DNA from 3 places in the Streptomyces sp. NPDC001401 genome. Region 3 is predicted to be linked to each of the others. Evidence: riboswitches for the same ligand, from Rfam matches in the RefSeq annotation. Region 3 holds a riboswitch; each other region holds the start of a gene.

Region 1 (7,022 bases), on a different contig from region 3:
GAGTAGGCGGCGTACTGCTGCTGGCCCGTGGTGTCGTACCCGTACTGCTGCTGGTTGTAGCCGGAGTAGTCGTACCCGTAGGACTGGTCGGCGCCCTGGGCGGCCGTCGCGTACTGGTCCTGGGCCTGGCCGGTGTTCGCGTAGGACTGGTCGGCGGTGGCGTATGCAGAGTCGCTGTATATGCCGTAGGAGCCGGTGTCGTCAGGCAGGGGCTGCGGCTCGTAGACCGCGGTGGTCTCAGCGGGCATCGGCTGGCCGGAGCGCGCGGGGGTGAAGACGTCGTCGCGGTCGTAGTCGTCCTCGTTGCCATAGGACAGGCCGTCGCGGTTGTAGGCGCCCTGGTCGCCGTGGCCGCCGTCACCCGGCTCGAGGTCGGAGACCTCCAGGGTCGGGTCCTGGTGGTCCGGTTCGCCGCGGCGGCGCTTGCTGACGCCCCCGATGCCCGTCCGGCTGACCGCCCAGCCGGACGCGAAGCCGCGGCGGAACGACAGCGTGACGTAGGTCTGGCCGACGGCGAACGCGGCAGCGCCGAGACCGATGACGATCACGGAGGGGATCAGCACCCCGAGCACGACGCCGAGGAAGCCGGCGAAGGCGAGCAGCCGCCAGCGCAGGCGCGCCTTGTACTGCAGCAGCACCTCGCCCAGCAGCCACAGCGCCACAATTCCGAACGCGATGTAGAGGACCGTCCAGCCCATGTACGCCCCTCTCCGAGTCGCCGCTACGCAGTGTGTCGTATACCCGTGCGGCCGGTCTAGGCCTGCGGGGGGTGGTGCAGGCCCAGGTTTTCGTAGATTTCCAGCGTCGCCGTGGAGTTGTTGAGCGTGATGAAGTGCAGTCCGGGCACTCCCTCGGCCAGCAGCCGCGCGCAGAACTCCGTGGCGAATTCGATGCCAATGGAGCGTACAGCGGTCGGATCGTCTTTTGCTGTGAGGATCCGCTCTTTCAGGGCGGAGGGGATGGCGGCGTTGCTGAGCTGCGGCAGCCGCTCCAGCATCTTCACGCTGGTCACCGGCATGACCTCGGGGATGACGGGGGTGTCGCAGCCGGCCGCGGCAACCCGGTCACGCAGCCGAAGATATGACTCCGGCTGAAAGAACATCTGTGTGATGGCGTAGTCGGCGCCGGCCCGGCACTTGTCGACGAAGTGGGCGACATCCGTGTCCCAGTCGCCGGAGCGCGGGTGCATCTCAGGGAAGGCCGCGACGCCGACGCAGAAGTCGCCCGACTCCTTGATGAGCTGGACGAGTTCGGCGGCGTAGGTCAGGCCCGTCGGGTGCGGCACCCAGTCGCCCATGGGGTCGCCGGGCGGGTCGCCGCGCACCGCGAGCATGTTGCGGATCCCGGCGTCGGCGTACTGGCCGATGATGTTGCGCAGCTCCGCGATGGAGTGGTTGACCGCGGTGAGGTGGGCGACCGGGGTGAGCGTGGTGTCGGCGGCGATCTGCTCCGTCGCCTTCACCGTGCCCGCGCGGGTGGAGCCGCCCGCCCCGTACGTCACGGAGACGAAGCTGGGGGCCACGGCCTCGACCCTGCGGAGCGCGTTCCAAAGGTTCCGTTCGCCCTTCTCCGTCTTCGGAGCCCAGAACTCGAACGAGAACGTCGTCTTGCCGGTCGCGAGCATGTCACGCACAGTGCGTGCGTGGTCAGTCCTGGTGGATGCGGTTCCGAGGGCCATACCCGCAGGTTAGTCAGGGGGCGGCGGTCCCCCAACCGGATGCGGGACATTTGCCTGATTTGTCGATTTGTTGTCCACCTATCGGACAACCAGCCGGACATTCGTCGGACAACCCGCCGGACCTCCCGTCGGACAATCCGCCTGACGCCCATCGGACAATCCGCCGGGCACAGGACCCGATCGGGCCTGCGCTACACGCTTCGCAGCCGCTTCGCGAACTCCGCCGCCGCCGCGCCCGGATCGTCGGCCTCCGTGATCGCGCGGACGACCACGACGCGGCGGGCGCCGGCCTCGAGCACCTCGTCGAGGTTGCCGAGGTCGATGCCGCCGATGGCGAACCAGGGGCGCTCGGTGCCCAGGGAGGCGGTGTACCGGACCAGGTCGAGGCCGGGTGCGTGGCGGCCGGGCTTGGTGGGGGTCGGCCAGCAGGGACCGGTGCAGAAGTAGTCGACGCCCTCCTGGACGGCGGCCGCGGCGGCCTCGGACTCGGCATGGGTGGAGCGGCCTATGAGGACGTCCTCGCCGAGGACCGCGCGGGCCGCGGGCACCGGGAGGTCGCCCTGGCCCAGATGGAGCACGTCGGCGCCGGCGGCGTGCGCGACGTCCGCGCGGTCGTTGACGGCGAGGAGCCTGCCGTGGCGGGCGCAGGCGTCGGCGAAGACCTTCAGGTGCTCCAGCTCCTCGGCCGCCTCCATGCCCTTGTCGCGCAGCTGCACGATGTCGACGCCGCCCGCCAGGACGGCGTCCAGGAACTCGGGCAGGTCGCCCTGGCGCCTGCGGGCGTCCGTGCAGAGGTAGACGCGGGCGTCGGCGAGCTCGGCGTGTGCGCTGGTGGCGGTGTCGGGCATACGAGGGTCCCCCGTGGGTGTCGTTCCTGGTCGGCGGCGTACGGGCTGCGGGCCGGCCGTGGCCGCCTGCTTCTGCGGGCCGCAGTGAACCACGGCCGCGGCCTTGCCTGCGCGGACCTCGGCCCGTACGCCGGACGGTGTTCGGTTCAGCCTGTTCGGATCAGACGGCGAGCGCCTGGGCCCGGCGCTTCACCTCCGTGCCGCGATTCTCGCTCAGGGCCTGCGCGGGGGTGCCGGGCAGGCTGTCGTCGGGAGTGAAGAGCCACTCGATCATCTCTTCGTCGGTGAAGCCGTCGTCCCGCAGGAGCGTCAAGGTGCCGGTCAGGCCCTTGACGACCTTCTGCTCGCTCCCGTCGATGAAGGCGGCGGGGACGTGCAGCGCGCGGTTCTCACCTCGGCGTACGGCGATGAGCTGGCCCTCCTTGACCAGCTGCCGCACACGCGTCACCTCGACATCGAGCATCTCTGCGATGTCGGGGAGGGTGAGCCAGGCGGGGACGAGAGCATCGATCTTTGCGTCAATCTCGGTCACGGCATCAAGCCTGCCATCCCGCACTGACAGTCGGAAGCCAGAACGGTCCGACCTGGGGTTCTACACTCCGCCGTGGCCGCCGTCCCGCGTACTACGCCGTGGCCGCCTTCATGGGCCGCGCCGGATCCGCGAGCAGCTCCGGGTCCATCGGGGTGCCCCCCTCGATCAGCCGTCTGCCCTGCGCCAGATCCCTCGGCCTGCCCACCGCCAACAGGGCGACCAGCCGGTTCTCGCGCAGCCAGCAGACCGACCAGGCGGAGCCCGAGGGGTCGCCGCGCCACAGGGTCGTGTCGGCGGAGGTGTGGTGGCCGGCGTACTGGACGAAGCGGCCGAACTGCTCGGACCAGAAGTACGGGACCGGGTCGTAGACCGCGGGGGGCTCGCCGGTGGTCTTGCCGATGATGTTCGCGGCCACCGTGCGCGGGCCCTGGAGGGCGTTGTCCCAGTGGTGGACCAGCAGGCGCTCGCCATACCTTCCCGAAGGGAAGGAGGCGCAGTCGCCGACGGCGTAGACGTCCGGTGCCGAGGTGCGCAGGTGGGCGTCGGCGACCACTTCGCGGTGCACGCCGAGCTCGATGCCGGCGCCTGCCAGCCAGGCCGTGGCGGGGCGCGCGCCGATGCCGACCACGACCGCGCCCGCGGGCAGCCGGGAGCCGTCGTCGAGGACGACCGCGCCGGGCTCGATGCGCTCCACGCGTGCGTGCGTACGGAGCTCGGCGCCCGCGTCGGCGTACCAGCCGGCCATCGGGGCGGCCACCTCGGCGGGCAGCGCGCCGGCGAGCGGCCGGTCCGCGGCCTCGACGACCGTCACCGCGCAGCCCGCCTCGCGCGCGGCGGTGGCGAACTCGGCGCCGATCCAGCCCGCGCCGACGACCACGATGTCGTGCTGCCGGGCGAGCACGGGCCGCAGCCGCTCGGCGTCGTCCAGGGTGCGCAGCAGATGCACTCCGGGCACACCCTCGGTGCCCGGCAGCGTGATCGGTTCGGCGCCGGTGGCGAGGACCAGGACGTCGTACGGCACGGGCCCGCTCTCGGTGTCCAGCTCGTGCTCGCCGGGGCGGACGCCGAGCACTTCGCGCCCCAGCTGCAGTTCGATGCCGAGCGCCTCGAAGTCGACGTCGAAGGCGGAGCCCTCGGACTTGCCGAGCAGCACCGCCTTGGACAGCGGCGGCCGGTCGTACGGCTGGTGGGGTTCGGCGCCGATCAGCGTCACGGTGCCGGTGAAGCCCTGTTCGCGCAGGGCGACCGCGGTCTGGACACCGGCCATGCCCGCACCGACGACGACCACGCGCCGCAGTGGCGACCCGCCCGTTTCCTGCGTCTGCTCGCTCACCTGATCACCATAGACAACTGACTATTTGTCAGTCAGCCGTCGTGCTCACTCAGTGACCTGCTCCACAACACTCGTTCCGCTGCCGGGCTGCGACTCCCACTGCCACGTCTCCTCCAGCCGCACCCGCCCGTCCGGCAGCTGCACGACCATCGAGACGCAGTGCCCCGAGGACGTCGTCCCGTCATGCCCCAGCTGGACGTACCGGAAGTCCAGCCGGTCACCTGACCGAGTACCCACCAGATGGCCGCGCACGACGTCGCCGCCCGCGTACTCGGCCCAGATCTCGCCGTCCTTCTCGTGGTACGCGAACCGGGTGCGCGTACCCACCTGACCTGGGGCCTGGTCGGCGACGGGAGCGAGGACGAGGCCGTCCAGCGAGCGGGGCATGGCGGAAGGCTCCCTTACAGAGGCGCGGAGGGTCGGGCTAGGGTGGCCAACGTACAAGCACTCGCGGGAGCCCGGACGCACCGGGCTGAGAGGGAGGCTGGCGGCCTCCGACCGTACGAACCTGATCCGGGTCATGCCGGCGAAGGGAGGGGCTGGACGCCCATGTCGTCACGTACGTCAGACGTCCTCGTCATCGGGGGCGGAATCATCGGCCTGGTCACGGCCTGGCGTGCCGCGCAGCGCGGTTTCGCCACGGCCGTGGTGGACCCCGAACCGGGCGGCGGGGCCGCCCAGGTGGCCGCCGGCATGCTGGCCGCGGTCACGGAGCTGCACTACGGCGAGCAGACCCTGCTCGGCCTGAACCTCGCCTCGGCCCGCCGCTACCCGGACTTCGCCGCCGAGCTCACCGACCTCACGGGTCACGACCTCGGCTACCGCCAGTGCGGCACGCTCGCCGTCGCCCTGGACGCCGACGACCGCGCCCACCTGCGCGAACTGCACGCCCTGCAGCGGGAGTCGGGCCTGGAGTCGGAGTGGCTGTCGGGCCGCGACTGCCGGCGCCTGGAGCCGATGCTCGCGCCGGGCGTGCGCGGTGGCCTCCGGGTGGACGGCGACCACCAGATCGACCCCCGGCGGCTGGCACGCGCGCTGGTGGCCGCGTGCGAACGGGCGGGCGTGGTCTTCCACCGGGTGTGGGCCGAGCGCTTCCACGTCGTACGGGAGCGGGCCGCCGGGGTCACGACCGCGGACGGCACCGAGCTGGGCGCGGGGCAGGTCGTGCTGGCCGGCGGCAGCCTCAGCGGGCGGCTCGCGGGCGTCCCGGACGAGGTGCTGCCGCCCGTGCGGCCGGTGAAGGGGCAGGTGCTGCGGCTGACCGTGCCCAAGCGGTACGCGCCGTTCCTGAACCGCACCGTGCGTGCCGTCGTCCGCGGCAGCCATGTCTACCTGGTGCCGCGCGAGAGCGGCGAGCTGGTCATCGGCGCGACCAGCGAGGAGCTGGGCTGGGACACGACGGTCACCGCGGGCGGGGTGTACGAGCTGCTGCGCGACGCGCACGAGCTGGTCCCCGGGATCACGGAACTGCCGCTGACCGAGACGCGTGCGGGACTGCGCCCCGGCTCCCCGGACAACGCACCCCTCCTCGGCCCGACACAGCTCCCCGGACTGCTGCTGGCCACCGGCCACTACCGCAACGGCGTGCTGCTCACCCCGGTCACCGGCGACGCCATGGCGCACGCCCTGGCCACCGGTGAACTCCCGGACGAGGCCCGCCCGTTCACCCCCAAGCGTTTCGCGCTCCTGGAGCAGCCCGCATGAACATCTCCGTCAACGGAGAGCCCCGGGAGTTCGCTTCCGGCACTGCTCTCGACACCGTCGTACGCGCGCTGACCCCGGCCCCCTCCGGAGTGGCCGCCGCCCTCAACGAAACCGTCGTCCCGCGCGTGCAGTGGCCGTCGACGTCCCTGAGCGAGGGGGACCGCGTCGAGGTCCTCACCGCCGTCCAAGGAGGCTGAACCATGGCCGACGACCCCTTTGTCATCGGCGGTACGTCCTTCGCGTCCCGCCTGATCATGGGCACCGGCGGCGCCCCCAGCCTCGACGTGCTGGAGCGGGCGCTGGTGGCTTCCGGCACGGAGCTGACGACGGTTGCCATGCGGCGCGTGGACCCCTCTGTGCACGGTTCCGTGCTCTCCGTCCTGGAGAAGCTCGGCATCCGCGTGCTGCCGAACACGGCGGGCTGCTTCACCGCCGGCGAGGCCGTCCTCACCGCCCGCCTCGCGCGCGAGGCGCTCGGCACCGATCTGATCAAACTCGAGGTCATCGCCGACGAGCGCACCCTGCTGCCCGACCCGATCGAACTGCTCGACGCGGCCGAGACCCTCGTCGACGACGGCTTCACCGTGCTGCCGTACACCAACGACGACCCCGTGCTGGCCCGCAAGCTGGAGGACGTCGGCTGCGCGGCGATCATGCCGCTCGGCTCGCCCATCGGCTCCGGGCTCGGCATCCGTAACCCGCACAACTTCCAGCTGATCACCGAGCACGCGCGCGTACCGGTGATCCTGGACGCGGGCGCCGGTACGGCCTCGGACGCCGCGCTCGCGATGGAGCTGGGGTGCGCGGGTGTGATGCTCGCCTCAGCGGTGACGCGGGCGCAGGAGCCGCAGCTGATGGCGGAGGCCATGAAGCACGCGGTGGACGCGGGCAGGCTCGCGTACCGGGCCGGCCGCATTCCGCGCCGCC
Region 2 (7,022 bases), on a different contig from region 3:
GGCGTCGGCCCCGCCCCGTGCGCGTCGGAGCAGGTGCTGCGCCGACCGTCCCCGTTGCCGGCTCCGGACCCGCGCGGTCGGCCGCGACCACCAGTGCCGCGAGCAGTGTCGTGACCGGCACCGAGGCGACCAGGCCGATCGAGCCCACCAGCGTCCGTACGATCTCCTCCGCCACCAGTTCACTGTTGGCGACCGCCCCCACACTGCTCTGCGCGATGGAGAAGAGCAGCAGCAACGGCAACGCGGCGCCCGCGTACGCGAGGACGAGGGTGTTGACGACGGACGCGATGTGGTCGCGGCCGATGCGGATGCCCGCCCGGTACAGCCCCCGCCAGCCCATCGACGGATTGGCCTCGTGCAGTTCCCAGACCGCCGACGTCTGTGTCACCGTCACGTCGTCGAGGACACCGAGCGAACCGATGATGACGCCCGCGAGCAGCAGGCCGCTCATGTCGATCGACGGATACAGGCCATGGATCAGACCGGTGTTGTCGTCCGTGTTGCCGGTCAGCGCGGCCCAGCCGATGAACCCGGAGCCGAGCAGGCCGATCAGCACGAGCGAGAGCAGCGTGCCCAGTACCGCCACGGACGTCCGGGCCGACAGACCATGGCACATGTAGAGCGCGATCAGCATGATGGCGCTCGACCCGATCACCGCCACGAGCAGCGGATTCGAACCCTGCAGGATCGCGGGCAGGATGAAGAAGGTCAGCACCATGAAGCTGACGGCCAGCGCGATCAGAGCCATGAGGCCGCGCATCCGGCCCACCACCACGACGGCGAGCGCGAAGATGCCGGCCAGCAGCGCCATGGGGAACCTGCGGTTCACATCGGTGACCGAGTACTGCAGGTCCTTCGGCGCGGAGGGCTCATAGGCGGCCACGACCTTCTCGCCCTCGTGCAGCTGCCGCGACTGGTCCGGCTGCACGATCTCGGTGAACGTACGGCCCTTGTCCTTGCCGCTGTCGACGCGGATCGTCGCCTTCTTGCAGGTGCCGCTCGCCTGCTGCTGGGCGGAGGAGCCCTCGGCGGTGGAGGTGTCCCCTGTCGGGGTCTCGCCCGAGGCGTTCACCGACTTGCAGCTCACGCTCACGACCTTGGTGACCGTCGCCTGCTGGGTCTGCCGGTCGAAACCCACGCCGGTGCGTTCGTGCGGCGGGGCGCCACCGGGCCACAGCACCACGAGCCCGACTGCCACGGCCGCGGTGAACGGGATGAGGATGGCGGCGATGACCTTGCGCAGGTGCTTGGAGACAGGGGCTGCCGGACCGTGGCTGTGGGAGTGACCGTGCCCGCCACCGGAACCGGGGGCATGCCCGTGACCGCCACCGGTTCCGGGCCCGTGATCGTGCCCTTCACCGGCTCCCAGCGCATGGTTGTGCCCGGCACCGGAACCGTGGCCGTCGCCGTGTCCGGAGCCGTGCCCGTAGGGCGGCTCCGGTGGTGGGTACGGGGCCTGATGTCTCGTGGTCACCGCCCGATCATCGCAAGAACGACAGGGGCCCTCTGTTCAGCGCGCCCGAATTGACGCTAGCGTGGAGGCACCTTTGCACACGCGGGAGCTCGGAGCACCGGGCTGAGAGGGCGCTGACCTCCGTCCCAGCGATGTTTCACGTGGAACATCACCGAAGTCGAGTGATGTTCCCCACGAAACGTCGACAGACGGAAATCGCTGCGTCGACCGCCGAACCTGTTACCGGGTAATGCCGGCGTAGGGAGTAGGTCTCATGACCAACAAGGACGCACGCACGCCTGCCTCCAGCCAGGACGAACAGCCCATTCAGGGCGAACAGTCCCAGGAGGCCGGGAAGTCCATCGGCTGGCACAAGGCGTATGTCGAGGGCTCGCGCCCCGATCTGCGGGTGCCGGTCCGACAGGTGCACCTCACCAACGGGCAGTCGGTCACGCTGTACGACACATCGGGCCCGTACACCGATCCGCTCATCGATACCGATGTCCGCAGGGGACTCGCCCCGCTGCGCGAGAACTGGATCATCGCTCGCGGTGACACCGAGGAGTACGCGGGCCGTCCCGCCCGTCCTGAGGACGACGGGATCAAGCACACCTCTCCGCGAGGCGGCCTGCGCAACCTCGACGCGGTCTTCCCGGGGCGGCCGCGTCAGCCGCGCCGTAGTCGTGATGGCAAGGCGGTCACGCAGCTCGCGTACGCCCGCCGCGGCGAGATCACACCGGAGATGGAGTACGTGGCCATCCGGGAGAACGTTTCGCCCGAGGTGGTCCGCGAGGAGATCGAGGCGGGCCGCGCGGTGCTGCCGGCCAACGTCAACCATCCAGAGATCGAGCCGATGATCATCGGCAAGCGGTTCCTGGTGAAGGTCAACGCCAACATCGGCAACTCCGCGGTCACCTCCTCCATCGAGGAGGAGGTCGAGAAGATGACCTGGGCGACCCGCTGGGGCGCCGACACGGTCATGGACCTCTCCACCGGCCGCAACATCCACACCACCCGCGAGTGGGTGCTGCGCAACTCCCCCGTCCCCATCGGCACGGTGCCGCTCTATCAGGCCCTAGAGAAGGTCGACGGCCGGGCCGAGGAGCTGACCTGGGAGATCTACAAGGACACCGTCATCGAGCAGGCCGAGCAGGGCGTGGACTACATGACGGTCCACGCGGGTGTCCGCCTGCCGTACGTCCCGCTCACCGCCAACCGCAAGACCGGCATCGTCTCGCGCGGCGGCTCCATCATGGCCGCGTGGTGCCTCGCGCACCACAAGGAGTCGTTCCTGTACGAGAACTTCGAGGAACTCTGCGAGATCCTCGCGGCGTACGACGTCACGTACTCCCTGGGCGATGGGCTGCGGCCGGGGTCGATCGCGGACGCCAACGACGAGGCGCAGTTCGCGGAGTTGCGCACGCTCGGGGAACTCAACCGGATCGCCAAGCGTTTCAACGTACAGACCATGATCGAGGGCCCGGGACACGTCCCGATGCACAAGATCAAGGAGAACATCGACCTTCAGCAGGAGATCTGTGATGAAGCTCCGTTCTATACGCTCGGCCCGCTGACGACGGACGTCGCGCCGGCGTACGACCACATCACCTCCGGCATCGGTGCCGCGATGATCGCCTGGTGGGGCACGGCCATGCTCTGCTACGTCACGCCCAAGGAACACCTGGGCCTGCCCAACCGTGACGACGTCAAGACCGGCGTCATCACCTACAAGATCGCCGCCCACGCAGCCGACCTCGCCAAGGGGCACCCCGGTGCGCAGGAATGGGACGACGCGCTGTCCGACGCCCGCTTCGAGTTCCGGTGGGAGGACCAGTTCAACCTCGCTCTCGACCCGGACACGGCACGGGAGTTCCACGACGAGACCCTCCCGGCGGAGCCGGCCAAGACCGCCCACTTCTGCTCGATGTGCGGGCCGAAGTTCTGCTCCATGAAGATCAGCCACAGCATCACAGAGCGGTTCGGTGGCGCGGCTGCTGAGGGGGCCTCGCCGGAGGAGGTCGCTGAGGGGATGCTCCAGAAGTCGAAGGAGTTCGCGGCGAGCGGGAACCGGGTGTATCTGCCGATCGCGGACTGACCCGGCGTCACTCGCGCCCCTCGTCAGGGTCCGGTGTTCTCCGGCCTGCGTCCTCGTCCGGGCAGGCCGGAGGCACCGGCCTGCGTGTGGGCGACAGTTCCCGTAACAGGCGTTCGCTAGTGACCCGCCGGCGAGACGAGATCGTGCGGCTTGGGCGTCAATATCGCCGTGATCACCGCGGACGGCATGCTCGTGCTGAACCAGCGCAGCGATCGCGTTAATTTGGCACTTGGCGTCTGCCGCTCGGTCGTCGATCGGGCTGAGGCACAGATCCTTCGACGCCTAACAGGCTCCACCTGCCGATCGCGGACTGACGTACGCCGGCGTGAGTGGCTCGTCCGACGTGGAAGACGGTCCCGCTCTTCGGCGTGAGTCGCCGTAGGGCGGAGCCGTCGGGGCGATCGGTGTTCGGCTTGCGCTCCCCCTGCGGGCCCTGGCAGGCCTTCTGGTGCGGAGGGCGCAAGCCGACGGTTACTCCGGCTGGTGTTCCGGGCCTCCGAAGTCCGGGCTGGTGTAGTCCGGGCTGGTGAAGCTCGGGCGCGGGCCGGGGGCCGGGCCGTCGTCCGGGCTGCTGAAGCCCGGACGGTCGTAGCCGAGGTGAGGCATGCGGCTGGTCGACGTCGGCGGTGTGGCGCTGTGCAGTGCCGCGGCGGTGCCGGGGTCGGCGAGTGCTTCCCGCAGGAACGGCATGATGCCGCGCTCCAGGAGTGCTTCGCGCCAGGCTTCCCTGGCCAGGGCCACTTCCCCGCTCAGTTCGCCGTACGGTCCCGACTCGAGCGAGGGCTGGTTGCGCAGGGCGGTGAGCAGCAGCCCGACAGCGGCGACAAGGATCGCGGCCGCGGTCATGGCGCCGAAGACCCAACCGGCGGTGATCATCGTCTTGCCGAACACCTGTTTGGGTTCGAGTGACCTGATGATGTACCCGACGAGCAGGAAGATCACCGCAGCTGTTCCGGCGAGGACGGGGGTGAGGACGGCGGCGATGGCGACGGCGCCCGCGCCGGCGCCCGCGCCGGCCGGCTCGGCGGCCTCGCCGAGGGTGGTGGCGAGCCCCACCGCCGCCGCGCCCGGCTCCGCAGAGCCGGATTCGCGGGCGGACGGCGGGGTGGACGACGCCGGCTGGCGCAGTTCCTCGCGAACCTTCACGTAGTGCTGGTACTCGGTCGCCGCGGCCACCGTGATGAGTGCGGTGGCGTTGAGCGCCATGGTGCGCAGCTGTTCGGGGTTGAGCCGCTTACCGACAGCGGCCAGTTCCGGGCGGTTTGGGGCGGAGCGCAGCGCCTCATCGAGGACCCGCTCGTACTCCTGGCGGTCCTCGCTCAGCAGGTGCTGCGGAACGCTGTTCATGTGCATCCCCCGATGCTCCGTAGGGCTTGGGGCTCGCATGCCAACGAGCCGTCGGGCAGAAACGGAGGGGAGCCTGCTACGGATAAGCCGATGGTAGAGCGGCGACGGCACACGGTGACAGGGGGTTTGAAGAAATTGGGCCCTGGCCTGCGCCGTTTATCGCGATTCCTCCGTGGGGGAACGCCTGCCCTGTGAACGTTCAGATATCCAGTGGCAGTTGTTGAACCAGCAGCTTTCCGGCCATGGTCACTCCGCCGTCCATCGCGATGGCCAGGCCCTCTGCGTAGACGTGCGGCCCTTCGACCACGGGCCCTGCGCTGTCCTCGCCCTCCTCGGAGCCGACCTCGCCCAGCAAATAGGGAATGGGGCTGTGACCGTGAACAATCCGAGTGCCGCCGTACGTATCCAGCAGGGAGCGTACGGCGTCTGCACCGCCCTCGTCGCGGAAGGAGAACCGCTTGGTGAACTTGCGGAACAGATCCCAGCATTCGTCCGCGTCGTTGCGCGTGAGCGTTTCGCGGACGGTGTCGTTGACCGCCTCGATCGAGTCGCCGTAGTCGAGGTAGGCGGTGGTGTCGGAGTGGACGAGCAGGTAGCCGTCGACCTCTTCGATCGCGTCGAGCCGGGCCATCCACTGCAGGTGGTGGTCCTGGAGCCGGTCCATGTCGGTCTTCTGGCCGCCGTTGAGCAGCCAGGCCGCCTGGAAGGTGGCGGTGCCCGCGCCGGAGTTGACGGGGGTGTCGCCGAACCGCTTGGCGCCGAGCAGCAGCAGCTCGTGGTTGCCCATGAGGGCCTTGCAGTAGCCGCCGGCCGCGGCCGCCTCGGCGGACAGCCGCATCACCAGGTCGATGACGCCGATGCCGTCGGGGCCGCGGTCGGTGAAGTCGCCGAGGAACCACAGCCGGGAGGTGCCCGCGCACCAGTTCCCCGCGGTGTCGATGAGGCTCTGCTCCTGGAGGGCGGCCATCAATTCGTCGAGATAGCCGTGCACATCACCGACGACGTACAGCGGGCCCGCGCCGTCCGTCTGCTGCGGGGCCGCGAGGGACGCGGGGTCGACGGTCACCTGAAGCGTGTCACCACGGTTGACGACCGGCAGGTCGCGCTGTGTCGGCGTGTACCCCTCCGGGTGGTCGGCCGACTCCTCGACGGGTCTGGCGACGTCGCCGGGGTGTGTGCTGTGGCCGTACGGACCGGTCTCGTGGACATATGCCGGTACCCGAAAGTCGCGCAACGTCGCCGTCCGCTCCACCTCGGGTCCCTGACCGGCCCCCTGAGTCATCAGACCCCTCCACCATCGCGCCGCATCTGCACCTCATCGGACTGCCTGGTCGCAGCGGCCCGCGGTGCCGTGGGCCCATCATAGGAATGCCGATCGCGCCATGTGATGACCCAGGGGTGGTGAATCGGAGTAAGAGTCCAGTTCACCGCGGCTTTCGCCCCGATTGGGCAGGGCTTCGACCGCCTGCTGACGGCCTCTGTTCTACTCCTCTTCGGGAGACCGCGGTGCGCTGACCGTCGTGCGCGGCGGACGTCGCTGGGACGAGGTACGCACGATCAGCTCCGTCGGTATCACCTGCTCGACCGGTTGGTCCGATTCGACCCCCTCGATGGCGTCGATGAGGAGCTGCACCACAGCCGTGCCGATGCGGCGCGGCTTCAGTGAGAGTGTGGTGATGGGCGGTTCGGTGTTGGCGTACACGGTGGATTCGCTGCAGCAGACCAGAAGCAGGTCGTCCGGTACGCGCAGGCCGTAGCGGCGGGCCGCCGCGAGCAGGTCGGTGCCGTTGGGGTCGAACAGACCGTAGACGGCGTCCGGCCGGTCGGGGCGGGCGAGCAGCCGGTCGGCGGCGACGGCGCCCGCGCACGGGTCGTGCGCCGGGTAGGCCTCGTACACCGGATCCTGGCCGACGCGTTCGCACCAGCGCAGATACGCCGTGGTCGACAGATGGGTGTACGTGTCGGTCGATGTCCCCGTCAGCAGTCCGATGCGGCGGGCGCCGGCGTCGGCCAGGTGGTCGAGGATGCCGAGTACGGCGGCCTCGTGGTCGTTGTCGACCCATGCGGTGACCGGGAGCGAGCCGGCCGGGCGGCCGTCGGAGACGACGGGCAGACCCTGCCGGACCA
Region 3 (7,022 bases):
AGGGTGAGAAGATCGGCACGCTTGTGGGTGAGCAGGGCAGCCAGGGCTGACAGGCAACACCGACGGACCCTGACCGGGGGATGGACAATGTCCTGCCGGTCGGGAACCGTGCAGGAAGAAGACGCGACGCAGCCGGCCGCCGCCCCCACGCAAATGGAACAGCAGCCGGGCCTACTCAAGACACGCAGGAGCAAGTGGTGATCGAAGAGACCCTCCTCGAGGCCGAGGAGAAGATGGAGAAGGCCGTCGTGGTCGCCAAGGAGGACTTCGCCGCGATCCGCACCGGTCGTGCGCACCCGGCGATGTTCAACAAGATCGTGGCCGACTACTACGGCGCGCCGACGCCGATCAACCAGCTGGCTTCGTTCTCCGTGCCGGAGCCGCGCATGGCGGTAGTGACCCCGTTCGACAAGACGGCGCTGCGCAACATCGAGCAGGCGATCCGCGACTCCGACCTGGGCGTCAACCCGAGCAACGACGGCAACATCATCCGGGTGGTGTTCCCGGAGCTCACCGAGGAGCGCCGCCGCGACTACATCAAGGTCGCCAAGGGCAAGGCCGAGGACGCCCGGGTCTCCATCCGCTCCGTGCGCCGCAAGGCCAAGGACGCCATCGACAAGCTGATCAAGGACGGCGAGGTCGGCGAGGACGAGGGCCGCCGCGCCGAGAAGGAGCTCGACGACTCCACCCACAAGTACGTGGCCCAGGTGGACGAGCTCCTGAAGCACAAGGAAGCGGAGCTGCTCGAGGTCTGATGAACGACTCTTCCTGGGGAGCGCCGCCACACACCGGGTCACAGACCGGGTACTGGGGGCCCAACGAGCAGGGGCCTGTCCAGGGGGCTGCCCCGGCGGGTCCCGCGTACGATGCGCCTCAGGCGCAGCAGACTCGCCCCATGCCCATCGTGCCCGAGGTACCCGCGTACGGCGGTGACCAGGATGACGACCGGGGGGCCGCTCGGCTGAGCGGCCCCTTGTTCCGCGACGAACCGCCGCAGTCGCCGCCCTACGCAGCGGCGCAGCAGAATCCGGAGCCCATGCCCGACGCCCCCCAGCCGGCGCCCCGCCCGCAGAAGAAGAGCGCGGGCCGCGACCTGGGCGCGGCCATAGGGGTCGGTGTCGCGCTCGGTGTGGTGATCATTGCGTCGTTGTTCGTCGTCAAGGCCGTCTTCGTCGGTGTGATCGCGGTCGCCGTCGTGGTCGGTCTGTGGGAGCTGACCAGCCGGCTCCAGGAGCGCAAGGGCATCAATGCGCCTCTGGTCCCGCTGGCACTCGGCGGCGCCGGGATGGTCGTCGCCGGTTACGTCCGGGGCGCCGAGGGCGCGTGGGTCGCCATGGCACTCACGGCGCTCGCCGTCCTCGTATGGCGCATGACGGAGTCACCGGAGGGCTACCTCAAGGACGTCACGGCCGGCGTCTTCGCGGCCTTCTACGTCCCCTTCCTGGCGACGTTCGTGGCGATGATGCTGACGGCCGAGGACGGTCCGTGGCGGGTGCTGACCTTCCTGCTGCTCACGGTGGTCAGCGACACGGGCGCGTACGCCGTCGGCTGGCGCTTCGGCAAGCACAAGCTGGCCCCGCGCATCAGCCCCGGCAAGACCCGGGAGGGCCTGCTCGGCGCGGTCACGTTCGCGATGGTGGCGGGCGCGTTGTGCATGCAGTTCCTGATCGACGACGGCTCCTGGTGGCAGGGCCTGCTCCTCGGCTTCGCGGTCGCGGCCAGCGCCACGCTGGGAGACCTCGGCGAGTCGATGATCAAGCGGGACCTGGGCATCAAGGACATGGGCACGCTGCTGCCGGGTCATGGCGGGATCATGGACCGCCTGGACTCGCTGCTGCCCACGGCTCCCGTGGTGTGGCTGCTCATGGTGCTGTTCGTGGGGGCCGGCTGACCGGCCCGTGACGCGTGGAGCTCCCGCCCTTCCGAGGGCGGGAGCTCCACGCGTTTCGGACGATGGCGCACCGGTCGGCCGAGTGGGACGATTCCGGTGTAAGCCCTCAAAGGGGATCTCCCGAAGAGGAGGCGCCATGTCCACCATCCATGAAGAGTTCGACGTGGACCGCCGTCCCGAGGATGTCTGGGCGTACATGATCGATCCCTCCCACCTGCCGGAGTGGCAGCTGAGCGCGGTCGCCACCGAACAGCTCGACGACCGCCCCTTCGGACTCGGATCCAAGGTCCGGGTCACCCGGCACGTGGGCCGCCGCGACATTCCGATGACCATGGAGTGCACCCAGTACGAACCGCAGCGCTCCTGGACCGTGCGCGGGATCGACGGCCCTGTCAGGGGCAACTTCCACGGCGAGATCACGCCCATCGACGACGGCCGCCGTACCCACGTGACGATGGACCTCGACTTCGAGGGACACGGCATCGGCAGGGTCCTGCTGCCTCTCGTCGTCCGCCCCCAGGTGCGCAAGGAGATGCCGCGCAACGAGCAGCTGCTCAAGGACAAGCTGGAGCACACCACCGCCTAGCCTCTTACGAGCTGCAGACGTCCTTCAGCTCGTCGGCCGCCCTGTCGATCCTGCCGGAGTCCGGGTTCTCCCCGTTCAGGACGGCCTTGTTGTAGTCGGCGACGGCCTGGTTCAGGTCGTCCACGGCCTTGTCGGCCTTGCCGTCGCCGGCCTTCCTGTTCTTGTCCTTGATCTTGTCGAGGTTCTTCTCGATGGTGTCGATGGACGTGTCGGTCCGGGAGGGGTCGCTTGCCGCGTCCCGCCCGGCATCGTGGATCGCCTTCAGGCTGTCGGCGATCGTGTCGTAGCTCCGCACGCAGTCCAGCGACTTGTCGACGTCGTCGGGGCGGCAGCCGGTGACGAGCCCGACGGTCAGCGCGACGGCTGTCACGGCGGTGGCGACGATGGTGGTACGGCGTCGGTGTCGACGGTTGGCGGCCATGGGACGGTCCCCTCCTGAAAGGCTCCGGCAACGCTCTGTGCCGTCCACGATCCCGGCGCCGCACCCGCCGCCACGAGGGAACCTCCACCCGTATCCGGGGTGGAGCCCACGACACCACGGCCCCGGCCGGCTCGGGCCCCAGGTCACTCCTGTTGATCTGCGACACTGGTACAGCCATGCCTAAGCCCGGAGAACTCACTTTCGTCGCCCCCCGCGGAGCCAAGAAGCCGCCGCGGCACCTTGCCGACCTCACGCCCGCCGAGCGCAAGGAAGCGGTGGCCGAGATCGGCGAGAAGCCGTTTCGCGCCAAGCAGCTCTCGCAGCACTACTTCGCGCGGTACGCGCACGACCCGGCGGAGTGGACGGACATCCCGGCCGGTTCGCGCGGCAAGTTGCAGGAGGCGCTGCTTCCCGACCTGATGACGGTCGTACGGCATCTGTCGACCGACCAGGGCACCACCCGCAAGACGCTGTGGCGGCTGTTCGACGGGACGCTCGTCGAGTCGGTGCTGATGCGCTACCCGGACCGGGTGACCATGTGCATCAGCTCGCAGGCAGGGTGCGGGATGAACTGTCCCTTCTGCGCCACCGGGCAGGCGGGGCTGGACCGGAATCTGTCCGCCGCCGAGATCGTCCATCAGATCGTGGACGGGATGCGGGCGCTTCGGGACGGGGAGGTTCCCGGCGGGCCTGCGCGGCTCTCCAACATCGTCTTCATGGGGATGGGCGAGCCGCTCGCCAACTACAAGCGTGTGGTCGGGGCCATCCGGGCGCTCACCGACCCCGCTCCCGACGGGCTCGGGCTCTCGCAGCGCGGCATCACCGTGTCGACCGTCGGACTGGTCCCCGCCATCCACCGGTTCGCCGACGAGGGGTTCAAGTGCCGGCTCGCCATCTCGCTGCATGCGCCGGACGACGAGCTGCGTGACACCCTCGTCCCCGTCAACACGCGGTGGAAGGTGCGCGAGGTCCTCGACGCGGGGTTCGAGTACGTCGAGAAGAGCGGGCGGCGGTTGTCGATCGAGTACGCGCTGATTCGCGACATCAATGACCAGGCCTGGCGCGGTGACCGACTCGGGCGGCTGCTGCGCGGCAAGCCCGTGCACGTCAACCTCATCCCGCTGAACCCGACCCCCGGCTCGAAGTGGACGGCGTCCCGGCCCGAGGACGAGAAGGCCTTCGTCGAGGCCATCGCGGCGCACGGGGTACCGGTCACCGTCCGGGACACCCGAGGTCAGGAGATCGACGGGGCCTGCGGTCAGCTCGCGGCCACCGAGCGGTAATCTGAGCCCGTACGTACACATCTTCATATTCCGACAGGGGAGCGCCACAGCGCTGAGAGTGCGGCAACCGGGCCGCAGACCCTCTGAACCTTGCCCAGGTCATTCTGGGTAGGAAGTTCGGTCTTCACTCAAGCTGTTGCGCCCTGCCCGGGAGCCGGTGGAATTCTCCGGCGGTCCCGGGCAGGGCCGCGTCTCTTCCTGGTCAGCCAGGAGGAATTCAGTGCACACCAAGACGTTCGTGGCCGCCGCGGTCGGCCTCGGTCTCATCTCGTTGTCCGCCTGCGGTTCGTCGTCGTCCGGCAGCGAGGGCTCCGGCGGCTCCAAGAACATCACTCTCGTCAGCCACGACTCGTGGGCCGTCTCGAAGAAGGTCCTCGCCGACTTCGAGAAGCAGTCCGGCTACAAGGTCCGCGTCCTCAAGGACGGCGACGCGGGGCAGGCCGTCAACAAGGCCATCCTCACCAAGGACAACCCGCAGGGCGACGTCTTCTTCGGCGTCGACAACACCCTGCTCTCGCGGGCGCTCGACAACGGGCTCTTCCAGTCGTACGAGCCGAAGGGCGCAGACCGGATCCAGGCGCAGTACCGGGTCGACCAGGCCAGGCACCGGGTCACGCCGATCGATTCCGGCGACATCTGCGTCAACTACGACAAGGCGTACTTCAGCAAGCACAGGCTGACCCCGCCCGCCTCCTTCGACGACCTGGTCAAGCCCGAATACAAGAACCTCCTCGTCACCGAGAACGCCTCCACATCCTCGCCCGGCCTCGGCTTCCTGCTCGGCACCGCCGCCAAGTACGGCGACGCCGGCTGGCAGGGCTACTGGAAGAAGCTCAAGGCGAACGGCGTGAAGGTCGTCGACGGCTGGGAGCAGGCCTACAACGAGGAGTTCTCCGGATCGGCAGGGGGGAAGAAGGCCAAGGGCGACCGGCCGCTCGTCGTCTCCTACGCCTCCTCGCCGCCCGCCGAGGTCATCTACGGCGACCCGAAGCCCAAGACGGCGCTGACCGGGACGTCGTACGGCACCTGCTTCCGGCAGATCGAGTACGCGGGACTGCTCAGCAACGCCAAGAACAGCAAGGGCGGCAAGGCCTTCCTCGACTTCCTGGTCACCAAGGAGTTCCAGGAGGACATGCCGCTGAACATGTTCGTCTACCCGGTGCGCGAGGGCGCTCAGGTGCCCCCGGAGTTCGTGAAGTACGGGCAGCCGGCCAAGGACCCCGAGACCATGGCCCCGACCAGGATCGCCGCCAACCGTGACCAGTGGGTCAAGTCGTGGACGTCACTCGTACTGAAGTAGACGCGCGGGGGACGCGGCAGGGGAGCGCGGCGCGGCTCGGGCTCATGGCCGTGCCCGTCGTGTTCTTCGCGGTGTTCTTCGCCTGGCCCGTCGCCGCGATCGTGGCGCGCGGGCTCAAGGCCGACGGGAAGTGGCAGTTCGGGCGGATCGCGGACGTCGTCACGCAGTCCGACATCCGGCACGTCCTGTGGTTCACCACCTGGCAGGCGCTCGCTTCCACCGCGCTCACGCTGCTGATCGCGCTCCCGGGCGCGTACGTCTTCGCGCGCCTCGACTTCCCGGGCAAGCAGCTGCTGCGGGCCGTCGTCACCGTCCCCTTCGTGCTGCCGACGGTCGTCGTCGGTACGGCGTTCCTGGCGCTGGTCGGACGTGGGGGACTGCTCGACGAGCTGTGGGGCGTGCGGCTGGACACCACCGTCTGGGCCATCCTGCTGGCGCACGTCTTCTTCAACTACGCCGTCGTCGTACGGACCGTCGGCGGCCTGTGGGGGCAGCTCGACCCGCGTCAGGAGGAGGCGGCGCGGATGCTGGGCGCGTCGCGATGGGCGGCCTGGCGGAAGGTGACGCTGCCGGCTCTCGCGCCCGCGGTGGCCGCCGCCGCGCTGATGGTCTTTCTCTTCACCTTCACCTCCTTCGGCGTGGTGCAGATCCTCGGCGGCCCGACCTTCTCCACCCTCGAGGTCGAAATCTACCGGCAGACCTCGGAGATCTTCGACCTGTCCACCGCTGCCGTGCTCACGATCATCCAGTTCGTGGCCGTCGGCGCGATCCTCGCCGTGCACGCCTGGACGGTACGGCGGCGGGAGACCGCCCTGCGGCTGGTGGACGCGAGCGTCACGGCGAGCCGGCCGCGCGGGGCCGGGCAGTGGACGCTGCTGGCCGGGGTTCTCGGCACCATCGCCGTTCTGCTGGTGCTGCCGCTGGCGGTGCTGGTGCAGCGGTCCCTCGGCGCCTCCGGGTTCGGCTACTACCGCGCGCTGACGCACGACGACGGCGGGACCTTCCTCGTGCCGCCGATCCAGGCGATCGGCAACTCGCTCCAGTACGCCCTCGCCGCGACCGCCATCGCCGTGGTGATCGGCGGTCTGGCCGCCGCGGCGCTCGCGCGCCGGGACGCGGGCCGGCTGGTCCGCGGCTTCGACGCGCTGCTGATGCTGCCGCTGGGCGTCTCCGCGGTGACGGTCGGCTTCGGGTTCCTGATCGCGCTGGACAAGCCGCCGCTGGATCTGCGGAGTTCGTGGATCCTGGTGCCGCTCGCGCAGGCGCTGGTGGGCGCCCCCTTCGTCGTACGGACCATGCTGCCGGTGCTGCGGGCCGTGGACGCGCGGCTGCGGGAGGCGGCGGCCGTGCTCGGGGCGTCGCCGTGGCGGGTGTGGCGGGAGGTCGATCTGCCGATGGTGCGGCGGGCGCTGCTGGTGGCGGCCGGGTTCGCGTTCGCGGTGTCGCTCGGGGAGTTCGGGGCGACCGTGTTCATCGCGCGGCCCGACAATCCGACGCTGCCCGTCGCCGTGGCGCGGCTGCTCGGCCGGCCGGGCGACCTC

The links. A riboswitch is a leader RNA that binds a small molecule or an ion and turns the genes downstream of it on or off. The one in region 3 is predicted to bind thiamine pyrophosphate.
Region 1: it holds a riboswitch for thiamine pyrophosphate, as region 3 does, so the genes downstream of both, thiO (glycine oxidase ThiO) here and ACFY10_RS26860 (thiamine ABC transporter substrate binding subunit) in region 3, are expected to answer to the same signal.
Region 2: it holds a riboswitch for thiamine pyrophosphate, as region 3 does, so the genes downstream of both, thiC (phosphomethylpyrimidine synthase ThiC) here and ACFY10_RS26860 (thiamine ABC transporter substrate binding subunit) in region 3, are expected to answer to the same signal.

What each region holds. Positions count from the first base shown of each region.
Region 1 is NZ_JBIAWI010000001.1:472,614-479,635, forward strand. It holds gene ACFY10_RS02185 (hypothetical protein) at 1-698, opposite strand, end outside; gene metF (methylenetetrahydrofolate reductase [NAD(P)H]) at 755-1,678, opposite strand; gene thiE (thiamine phosphate synthase) at 1,870-2,526, opposite strand; gene ACFY10_RS02200 (Rv2175c family DNA-binding protein) at 2,687-3,058, opposite strand; gene ACFY10_RS02205 (NAD(P)/FAD-dependent oxidoreductase) at 3,150-4,391, opposite strand; gene ACFY10_RS02210 (hypothetical protein) at 4,437-4,778, opposite strand; TPP riboswitch at 4,832-4,943, shown strand; gene thiO (glycine oxidase ThiO) at 4,941-6,095, shown strand; gene thiS (sulfur carrier protein ThiS) at 6,092-6,292, shown strand; gene ACFY10_RS02225 (thiazole synthase) at 6,296-7,022, shown strand, end outside.
Region 2 is NZ_JBIAWI010000012.1:296,096-303,117, forward strand. It holds gene ACFY10_RS35005 (YibE/F family protein) at 1-1,474, opposite strand, end outside; TPP riboswitch at 1,546-1,735, shown strand; gene thiC (phosphomethylpyrimidine synthase ThiC) at 1,728-3,548, shown strand; gene ACFY10_RS35015 (hypothetical protein) at 4,020-4,901, opposite strand; gene ACFY10_RS35020 (metallophosphoesterase) at 5,095-6,177, opposite strand; gene ACFY10_RS35025 (LacI family DNA-binding transcriptional regulator) at 6,379-7,022, opposite strand, start outside.
Region 3 is NZ_JBIAWI010000008.1:279,608-286,629, forward strand. It holds gene pyrH (UMP kinase) at 1-50, shown strand, start outside; gene frr (ribosome recycling factor) at 198-755, shown strand; gene ACFY10_RS26840 (phosphatidate cytidylyltransferase) at 755-1,891, shown strand; gene ACFY10_RS26845 (SRPBCC family protein) at 2,028-2,477, shown strand; gene ACFY10_RS26850 (hypothetical protein) at 2,482-2,898, opposite strand; gene rlmN (23S rRNA (adenine(2503)-C(2))-methyltransferase RlmN) at 3,075-4,181, shown strand; TPP riboswitch at 4,207-4,314, shown strand; gene ACFY10_RS26860 (thiamine ABC transporter substrate binding subunit) at 4,402-5,481, shown strand; gene ACFY10_RS26865 (ABC transporter permease) at 5,526-7,022, shown strand, end outside.